Regions from separate parts of the Advenella sp. EE-W14 genome, predicted to be linked through region 3. Evidence: predicted binding sites of a transcription regulator. Region 3 holds the regulator's gene; each other region holds the start of a gene.
The links. The regulator NrdR, encoded in region 3, represses ribonucleotide reductase genes. The targets are predictions, from matches to a motif close to CACNANATNTNGTG.
Positions count from the first base shown of each region.

Region 1 (3,238 bases), on a different contig from region 3:
GGTGTATTTGCGTTGCAGCTCGTCTTGCCTTTCCAGTGCCTCGAAGGGGTCGTCGGTGAAACCCACCGGCAGCTGGGAAGAGTTGGTGTAGTAGGGCATGTCCTGGGTGCCGGCCTGCAGAATGTCGGGGAAGCGTTTGCGGTCTTCTTTGGCAAAACGGTAGGTGGTGCCTTCGGCAGGGGTTGCCTCAAGGTTGTACATGTGGCCGGTTTCTTCCTGAAAGACCAGCATTTTGGCGCGGATATGATCCAGCAGGCGGATGGCGAAGTCATGCCCCCATTCAGACGTAATATCATGTTCGTCATGGGTGAAGTTGCGGATCATTTCATTAATGCCATTCACCCCCAGGGTTGAAAAGTGGTTGCGCAAAGTACCCAGGTAACGCTTGGTGTAGGGGAACAGACCGTTATCCATGTGTGTCTGGATTTCCGTGCGCTTCAGTTCCAGGCTGGTTTTGCCCAGTTCCATTAGTTCGTCCAGCCGCTTAAACAGGGCGGCTTCATTGCCGGCATATTGGTAGCCAAGGCGGGCGCAGTTAATGGTAACCACACCCAGGGAACCGGTTTGTTCTGCCGAGCCGAACAGGCCATTGCCCCGCTTGAGCAGTTCGCGCAGGTCCAGCTGCAGGCGACAGCACATGGAGCGGATCATATTGGGCTTGAGCTCGGAATTAATGAAGTTCTGGAAATAGGGCAGGCCGTATTTGGCGGTCATTTCAAACATCAGTTCAGCGTTGGGGCTGTGCCAGTCGAAGTCTTCGGTAATGTTATAGGTGGGAATCGGGAAGGTGAACACGCGGCCTTTCTCATCGCCCTGCATCATGATTTCAATATAGGCGCGGTTAATCATGTCCATTTCTTCCTGCAGGTCACCATAGTAAAACGGCATTTCCTTGCCAGCGATAAGGGGCGTTTGTTCACGCAGGTCTTCGGGGCAGACCCAGTCAAAAGTCAGGTTGGTGAAAGGGGTTTGTGTGCCCCAGCGTGAAGGCACGTTCAGGTTATAGATGAGTTCCTGCATGTATTGCCTGACGGTGGGGTAGTCAAGTTTGTCGACCCGGACATAGGGTGCCATGTAGGTGTCGAAAGAACTGAAGGCCTGGGCACCGGCCCATTCGTTTTGCAGGGTGCCCAGGAAGTTCACGATTTGCCCGATCGCGCTGGACATGTGCTTGGGCGGAGAAGATTCCACTTTGCCGGGAACACCATTCAGGCCTTCGTTCAGCAGGGTACGCAGGGACCAGCCAGCGCAGTAGCCTGAAAGCATGTCCAGGTCATGGATGTGCAAGTCAGCATCACGGTGGGCCTGGCCGACTTCGGGTGGATAAATGTGGTTAAGCCAGTAGGTGGCAATCATTTTGCCCGAAATGTTCAGAATCAGGCCGCCCAGCGAGTAACCCTGGTTGGCATTGGCGTTAACACGCCAGTCCGCTTGGCTGAGATATTCATCAATGCTGGTTTGGGCATTGATCAGGCTTTCCTGTGACATGCGTTTATCCTTGAAAACTATATATGGTGTTTGTATGGATATTAAACACAAGATATAGTTGTTTCAAGGGTGGGTTTGCAATAAAAGCGGATAGCTTGATCTGGATTAATCTTCTGCCGGATTCTGATTATATTTATTTAGCAGCGTGTTCTGAATAAACAGGTTTGTAAAAGAAATGTCATCTTATCAATTTAGACTAAAGCATTGTTTTTATAGTCAAAGGAAGGCCGTGTATCAACCCGTGCGACAGGGAGTTAGCATGAAACACAAAAATCATATGGTTTTTTTTCAAGTGTTTTTATTGATAAGTGCCTCTTTTGTGATTTCGAAGTTGACTTATGCACAAGAGCAATTGTTAACAAACAAAACACTGCATACAATACAAGGCTATGCTGTTGCCAGTTGTTTAACTGAGCAAGAAGACCCTATCCTTAAAGACCAAGGATATCGTTGGGCGGAAGCTATCATTCAATCTTCAAATAAATATGATTTTGAAATGGTTTTACCGGTTTTTGAGGCGGTGAAAAAAGAAATCCCTAACAATGATATGTATATGATAAGAGATGAGCTCAATCCACAGCAGGCAAAAGCCTTGCCTGTCTATTATTGCTATGATATTGTCTTGAAACCATCTGTGCAGTCTGCTATTTTCAACGCCTATACACGGTTGAAAAAATAACTTGAATATAAAAAAGGTCCATCAATCAACGGGGGCACGAAGCCATAATGCGATTTTTATTACTGTTTATCAGCTTGCTGGCCTTACAGGCGTGTACGCCCAACCAGGCCAAAGTCAGTTCCGTTCATTCAGATATCCCGGTAAAAATCAAGAATTCGCTTCAAGCCGCTCTTGGGTAATTTCAATTGCCTGCTTTTTTAGCCATGTTCAACTGTTAATCAAATCCGCTTATTATCTCAAAAAATGCTTAACTTAATGGCAGTGACGCGGGACGTGGGAACGAGGACGAGGATATCCAGAAATATTATTCAACCAAATCCGGATGGTGCTTTTTAATTATTTTCCTAACCAAATCAAAGAACTCACTTACAGGTTCAACAATAACATCTGGGGAAAACTGTTCTTCAAAAGCATTATCCAGGTCAGAGGAAAAATCGGCTTCGAATTGTGATAAATCATCCAACAATTTCCGTACAATACCAATGTTTTCACTTAAAACAAAATCTTCTATTGTCGCATCAAAACAAACTGACCCGGATACAACCTCGTAATCTTGATGAAAATACGCCCCCATCAAATATTTTAGTACTCCATACTCGCTCATAATAACCTACCATCTTGGAAATGCGGTCAATACATAATAGTCCATATCGTTGTATTTTTCTGCTTTAAGCACTACTCTAAATTTTGAGGTTGAAACTAACTCTGTTGCCCCTCTTTTAATGTAGACCCCAACTCTATATGAAACCACCCAATCAAACTCTAGTTTTGCTGTAAATCGACTGCTAGCCCAGTGCTTAATATAAATTTGATTAGTTTTTAACGCCTCTGAAATTGCTTGTTCTGCCACTCTCAGATTGTAAAAAGAACCAGCCGCAGAAAGCCGTGGAAAATCAGCTAAACGTCTCAATAATTCTTCTTTAGACTTGCCTACATGTTTATCAAGAGTATGCCCCCCTACCCTAGACCCGGCAATTGCCTCATGTTGAATAAGTCTTATTTTTCCTGACTGGATTGATGCAATTCTTGCAGCCCCAAAAACAGAGGCAAATCCCATTGGAACCAAAAGAT
Region 1 covers NZ_JAAVNG010000004.1:14,317-17,554, forward strand. Annotated here, with positions in the region: gene HCX92_RS00995 (ribonucleoside triphosphate reductase) at 1-1,509, opposite strand, end outside; gene HCX92_RS01000 (hypothetical protein) at 1,748-2,167, shown strand; gene HCX92_RS01005 (contact-dependent growth inhibition system immunity protein) at 2,472-2,771, opposite strand; partial or broken gene HCX92_RS01010 (RNase A-like domain-containing protein) at 2,778-3,238, opposite strand, start outside.
Region 1: a site for NrdR is predicted at 1,535-1,548, ahead of HCX92_RS00995 (ribonucleoside triphosphate reductase). Genes of this name have one in related genera too.

Region 2 (3,238 bases), on a different contig from region 3:
TGTTTGTGTTGCTGGGCATGGGCTCTTTTCTGGCTGCCGCTACCAGTGCGCCTTTAATGGCGATCCTCATGATTTTTGAAATGACGCACAGTTATACTATAATACTGCCCCTGATGCTGGCTTGTGTATTTTCATATTTCACCTCCCGATCCATTGCGGGTGCAGTCATGTATGCGGTTACCGAGTCGCGTGACAAAGACTTGCAGCTGCGTCATAGTCTGCGACGACTCAGGTTGGCCAGTCTGGTTAGCCCGGTCAGCACAGTCATTAAACATCATCAAACGGTGCAAGATGCCTTGGACATGTTTATTGAATATGGTGTTCGTTTCATTTATGTGGTTAATGAAATGAACGAATACCAGGGTGTTATTGCGCATAAGGACATCAGCAGCTTTCTGTTGTCGGGCAATGATCTGAAGGCACCTTTATCCGGAGAGCTGGTTAATCGTTCCTATTTGACCGCGCTGAAACCGGATATGACGCTGGATGAAGTACAGGACTATTTTGAAGCCTTCAACGGTGAACGCTTGCCAGTCTTGAGTATGGATGAGAGGCCAGTATTGCTGGGTGTGGTTTATAAGTCGGATGTGCTGAAAAAACTGAATGAATTGAAAAGATTGCTGGATGCCAGCAGTGACGCTATTTTGGATGTAAGAGCGAGAAAATTGTATGACGATCGTCGAAAATAAACAGCAGGAAAATGGGGCGCCTGGCGGGCTTTACCACCGTGCCGATGCGCCATGGCGATTGTCGGTTGCACCCATGATTGATGTCACGGACCGTCATTGCCGCTTCTTTCATCGTCTTTTGGCTCCCAAGGCGCTGCTGTATACCGAAATGATTACCACGGGGGCGCTGATTTATGGGGATATTGCCAGACACTTGCGATTTAATGAGCAAGAGCATCCCGTTGCCTTGCAACTGGGCGGTAGCGAGCCACATGAACTGGCGCACTGTGCCCGACTGGGGCAGGAATGGGGCTATGATGAAATCAATCTAAATTGCGGCTGTCCTTCCGAGCGGGTACAAAAAGGGTCTTTTGGTGCCTGTTTAATGGCCGAGCCCAAATTGGTGGCTGATTGTATGAAGGCCATGCAGGATGCCGTTGATCTGCCCGTCACCGTCAAGCATCGTCTGGGGCTTGATTACGATGAGTCTTATGCTTTTGTGCGTGATTTTGTTGGAGAAATTTATCATACGGGTTGCAGGGTTTTTGTAACCCATGCCCGCAATGCCGTGTTAAAAGGTTTATCACCCAAAGATAACCGGGAAATCCCGCCCTTGCGTTATGATGTGGTTGCCAGGCTCAAGCGGGACTTTCCCGATGCCCTGTTCATTCTGAACGGTGGGCTCAACGATGTACGGCAAATGCAGGCCAGGGCCAATGAGTTTGATGGTGTTATGATAGGGCGGGCCGCCTGGCACGAACCTTATCTGTTGCGCGAGGCCAGCCAATTGTTATGGCCTGATGTTGAGGTTCTTTCCAATGAGGCTATTGTTGAAAGCATGATGGCTTATGTCAGCCAAGAGCTGGAGAACGGGGTGCCCATGCGCTTGCTCGTCAAGCCCATGCTGGGGCTGGTCAATGGTCAGAAAGGATCGCGCCTGTGGCGTCGCACTTTGTCTGATCATCACCTGTTGGCCAACAATGATCCTGCTTTGCTTAAGCAGGCTTTTGACCAGTTGGCAAACAGTCAAACTGTGGCGTGAACCAACAAAAATTGTAATTTTTTATAAAAAAATCTGTTGTCTGGCATGGGGAAAATTGGCTGTTTTATCAATTGATTGTAGAGCACAATAAGGTTTTCAGGCGGGTTTTTTGCGCTTGATATTGTCACCAAGTTACTATATATTGTGGTTCGGCCTTGAGCCCTTACTAAATGTAGAATTTTTTCCAATAGCTGTCTTTACTGTTTTTCATCGAATACAATGAAGATGGCTGTTTTATTTTAATAAATCCATTCCAAAGAAACCGTTTACATTCCTGTGGCAGGCAGGTTGATAAGCGGGAAGTGTTGTTAATATTTTTTCGGGTAAATACATGAACAAGAACCTCTTAGTCACCAAACGTAGCGGGGAAAAAGAACCCCTGAATCTGGATAAAATTCACCGTGTTGTCGCATGGGCTGCTGAAGGCTTGGATCATGTTTCTGTCTCTCAGGTCGAGTTGCGCTCCCATATCCAGTTTTATGATGGCATCCGTACCGATGATATTCATGAAACCATCATCAAGGCGGCCGCAGATCTGATTTCTGAAGAATCGCCCGATTACCAGTATTTGGCTGCTCGCTTGGCTATTTTCCATTTGCGCAAAATCGCATTTGGTCAGTTTGATCCCCCCAAGCTGTACGATCACGTCAGTAAAATGGTGGATATGGGTAAATATGATGCCCATATTCTGCAGGATTACACCAAAGAAGAGCTGGACGAAGTCGATTCCTATATTGATCACTGGCGTGATATGTCCTTTTCCTATGCTGCAGTCAAACAGCTGGAAGGCAAATACCTGGTCCAAAACCGGGTCACCCAGGAAATCTATGAGAGTCCCCAGTTCCTGTATATTCTGGTTGCGCTTTGCCTGTTTTCCAAATACCCCAAAGAAACCCGCTTGCAGTATGTGAAAGGCTTTTATGACGCTATTTCCACCTTCAAGATTTCCCTGCCAACTCCTATTATGTCGGGTGTTCGCACGCCTACACGCCAGTTCAGCTCCTGCGTGCTGATTGAATGTGGTGACAGCCTGGATTCCATCAATGCCACCACCAGCGCAATTGTGCGGTACGTATCGCAACGGGCCGGTATTGGCATTAATGCGGGTCGTATCCGCGCGGTGGGCAGCACCATTCGTGGTGGTGAAGCCAAACATACCGGCTGCATTCCATTCTATAAACACTTCCAGACGGCCGTTAAGTGCTGCTCGCAGGGCGGTGTGCGCGGTGGTGCGGCAACCTTGTTTTACCCTATTTGGCACCTTGAAGTGGAATCTTTGCTGGTGCTCAAAAATAACCGCGGTGTGGAAGAAAACCGGGTACGCCATATGGATTACGGTGTGCAAATCAACCGCCTTATGTACCAGCGCCTGATCAAGGGTGGCGATATCACGCTGTTTTCTCCCTCTGATGTGCCGGGTCTGTATGATGCTTTCTTCGAAGACCAGAACCGTTTTGAAACTTTGTATCAGCAATACGAAAACGATCCGGACATCCGCAAGCGCAAGGTAAAGGCGGTTGACCTTTTT
Region 2 covers NZ_JAAVNG010000009.1:314,993-318,230, reverse strand. Annotated here, with positions in the region: gene HCX92_RS08780 (ClcB-like voltage-gated chloride channel protein) at 1-689, shown strand, start outside; gene dusA (tRNA dihydrouridine(20/20a) synthase DusA) at 670-1,710, shown strand; gene nrdA (class 1a ribonucleoside-diphosphate reductase subunit alpha) at 2,042-3,238, shown strand, end outside.
Region 2: a site for NrdR is predicted at 1,844-1,857, ahead of nrdA (class 1a ribonucleoside-diphosphate reductase subunit alpha). Genes of this name have one in related genera too.

Region 3 (3,238 bases):
TACGTCAGGAACAGCACATTGAGCTGATCGCCTCTGAAAACTACACCAGTCCTGCCGTCATGCAGGCACAGGGCACACAGCTTACCAACAAGTATGCCGAAGGCTACCCCGGCAAGCGTTACTACGGCGGTTGCGAGTTTGTGGACATTGCCGAGCAGCTGGCCATTGACCGTCTGAAAGAACTGTTTGGTGCCGAGGCTGCCAACGTTCAGCCCAACTCTGGTTCACAAGCCAATCAGGGTGTTTACATGGCCGTCCTGAAACCGGGTGATACCGTTCTGGGCATGAGCCTGGCTGAAGGTGGTCACCTTACACACGGTGCGTCTGTCAACGCTTCGGGCAAACTGTATAACTTCATTCCTTATGGCCTGGATGAAAACGAAGAGCTGAACTACGCACAGGTAGAGCAGCTGGCCAAAGAACACAAGCCCAAATTGATTGTGGCCGGTGCTTCTGCCTACTCATTGCGTATCGACTTCGAGCGCATGTCTAAAATTGCCCACGACAATGGTGCCCTGTTCATGGTTGACATTGCCCACTATGCCGGTCTGGTTGCCGGTGGCCAATATCCCAACCCTGTGCCCCATGCCGATTTTGTGACGTCCACGACCCACAAATCACTGCGTGGTCCACGTGGCGGCGTCATCATGATGAAGGCCGAACATGAAAAAGCCGTCAATTCCGCGATCTTCCCAGGTATCCAGGGTGGTCCGTTAATGCACGTGATTGCCGGTAAAGCCGTGGCCTTTAAAGAAGCCCTGGCGCCCGAGTTCAAGGACTATGCCAAACAGGTTGTCCTGAATGCCAAAGTATTGGCCGAAACCCTGGTTAAACGCGGTTTGCGTATTGTGTCCGGCCGTACTGAAAGTCACGTCATGCTGGTAGACTTGCGTGCCAAGGGCATTACCGGTAAAGAAGCCGAAGCCGTTCTGGGTGAAGCACATATCACGGTCAACAAAAACGCAATTCCGAATGACCCTGAAAAACCATTCGTGACCAGCGGTATCCGTTTGGGTACACCGGCCATGACCACACGCGGTTTTACCGAAAAAGAAGCCGAGCTGACGGCCAACCTGATTGCCGATATCCTGGACAACCCACGTGATCCTGCCAATATTGCAGCGGTCCGTGAAAAGGTCAATCAGTTAACCGCACAGTTCCCGGTTTACAAATAAGTTGCTAACCAGCAACGCCTGCTCCGGCAGGCGTTTTACTTTAAGGTTTCGTTCAAATGAAATGTCCGTTCTGTGCTCATTCAGAAACCCAGGTGGTGGATTCCCGGGTTTCCGAGGATGGTGATACCATACGCCGACGCCGTCGCTGTCTGGATTGCGACCGGCGTTTTACCACGTATGAGCGGGTTGAGCTGACCATGCCAATCATTGTCAAAAGAAACGGAACGCGCGTAGAGTTTGATATTAAAAAATTGCATGCCAGTTTAAAGCTGGCCTTGCGCAAACGGCCGGTCTCCACCGAAGCCCTTGAGGCCGCTGTTGCCCGTATCCAGGAAGCCTTGCGGAACACGCCGGGCAAGGAAGTTTCCACTGGGCATATTGGGGAACTGGTCATGAATGAACTCAAACAACTGGACCAGGTGGCCTATGTGCGTTTTGCCTCAGTGTATAAAAGCTTTGAGGATATTGGCGAGTTTGTGAAGGCCATTCAGGAAATGCAGATGCCGGTCAATGCCGGTAAGCTGGAAAAGAAATAGGAAAGGATCTGTTTTGAGCCAGCCTGATGACTTTTACTGGATGAGCAAGGCACTGGAGCAAGCGGCTTCAGTCATGTTTGTAACTACCCCCAATCCGCGGGTGGGTTGTGTCATTGTTAAAAACCGGCAATTGCTGGGGCAGGGGGCTACTCAAAAAGCAGGTGGGCCGCATGCCGAAGTGTGTGCCATCCAGCATGCACGGGAAAACCGGCATGAGCTGGCAGGCAGTACTTTTTACGTCACTCTGGAGCCTTGCAGCCATTATGGTAAAACCCCACCTTGTGTGGATGCCATCATTGCCGCCAAGCCCGCCAGGGTGGTGATTGCCATGGCAGACCCCAATCCATTGGTGGGAGGCCGAGGGATTGCCAAACTGCAGGAAGCGGGTATTGAAGTACGCTGCAATCTGCTGTCCGAACAGGCACTGGCCCTGAATCCGGGATTCATTTCTCGTATGTTAAACGGTCGTCCATGGGTGTGGACCAAGCTGGCCTCGTCCCTGGACGGGCGTATGGCTTTGTACAATGGTCAGTCACAGTGGATTACCAGTGCCGCGGCGCGTGCCGACGGTCATTATTGGCGTGCCAGAAGCTGTGTGGTGTTAACCGGCTTGGGCACCGTTTTGCACGATGATCCGCTCATGACCGTGCGCTCCCTGGCAACCCCGCGCCAGCCTGTTCGCGCCATTATTGACAGCCGCTTTGCCGTACCGGAAACCGCGCGAATCTTCAATGGTGAACCGGTGTGGGTGTTTACGACTCATCTTGATGAAGCCAAGGCGGCGCGTCTGCTGGCCAAAAATGTGCAGCTTATTGTCATGCCTGAAAAAAATGGTCATGTGGATTTGGATGCCGTGCTGGCCTGGATGGGAAAACAGCAAATCAATGAAGTGCACGTAGAGGCAGGGCCAGGCCTGAACGGAGCCTTGTTACAGGCAGGTTTGCTGGATGAGCTGTTGCTGTACATGGCTCCTAAAATACTGGGTGATGCTCAGGGCCTGTTTCGTTTGCCTGTCTTGAGTGAACTGGATCAGGCTTATCAGTTTGATTTTTTTGAAACCCAAACCGTTACGCCCGATTTGCGTTTGCGTGCGCGTTTGCAAAACCGCTGGAATATGCTTTTGAACAGCGTTGTACATAACTAGAACCATCAAGGAAAAAATATGTTTACCGGAATTGTTGCTGCTGTGGGCAAAATCACAAATGTTGAACCCTTGGGAAGCACGGGTCAGGATGGCGTGCATTTAACCATCCATGCGCCCGGATTCAATATGGAGCAGACCAAATTGGGCGATTCCATTGCGATTCAGGGCGCCTGCATGACAGTGGTGAAATTTGCCGGGCAGGAATTTGAAGTGGATGTTTCCCGCGAAAGTCTGAACCGCACGGTTGGGCTGGATGCCGTGGGGGAAGTCAACCTTGAACATGCCCTTAAAATGGGAGACTCCCTGGACGGGCATATTGTGTCCGGCCATGTGGACGGCTTGGGTACGGTGGTGTCGTTTGATGCTGTGGGTGAGTCTCATGA
Region 3 covers NZ_JAAVNG010000006.1:351,588-354,825, forward strand. Annotated here, with positions in the region: gene glyA (serine hydroxymethyltransferase) at 1-1,175, shown strand, start outside; gene nrdR (transcriptional regulator NrdR) at 1,232-1,711, shown strand; gene ribD (bifunctional diaminohydroxyphosphoribosylaminopyrimidine deaminase/5-amino-6-(5-phosphoribosylamino)uracil reductase RibD) at 1,725-2,855, shown strand; gene HCX92_RS04030 (riboflavin synthase) at 2,874-3,238, shown strand, end outside.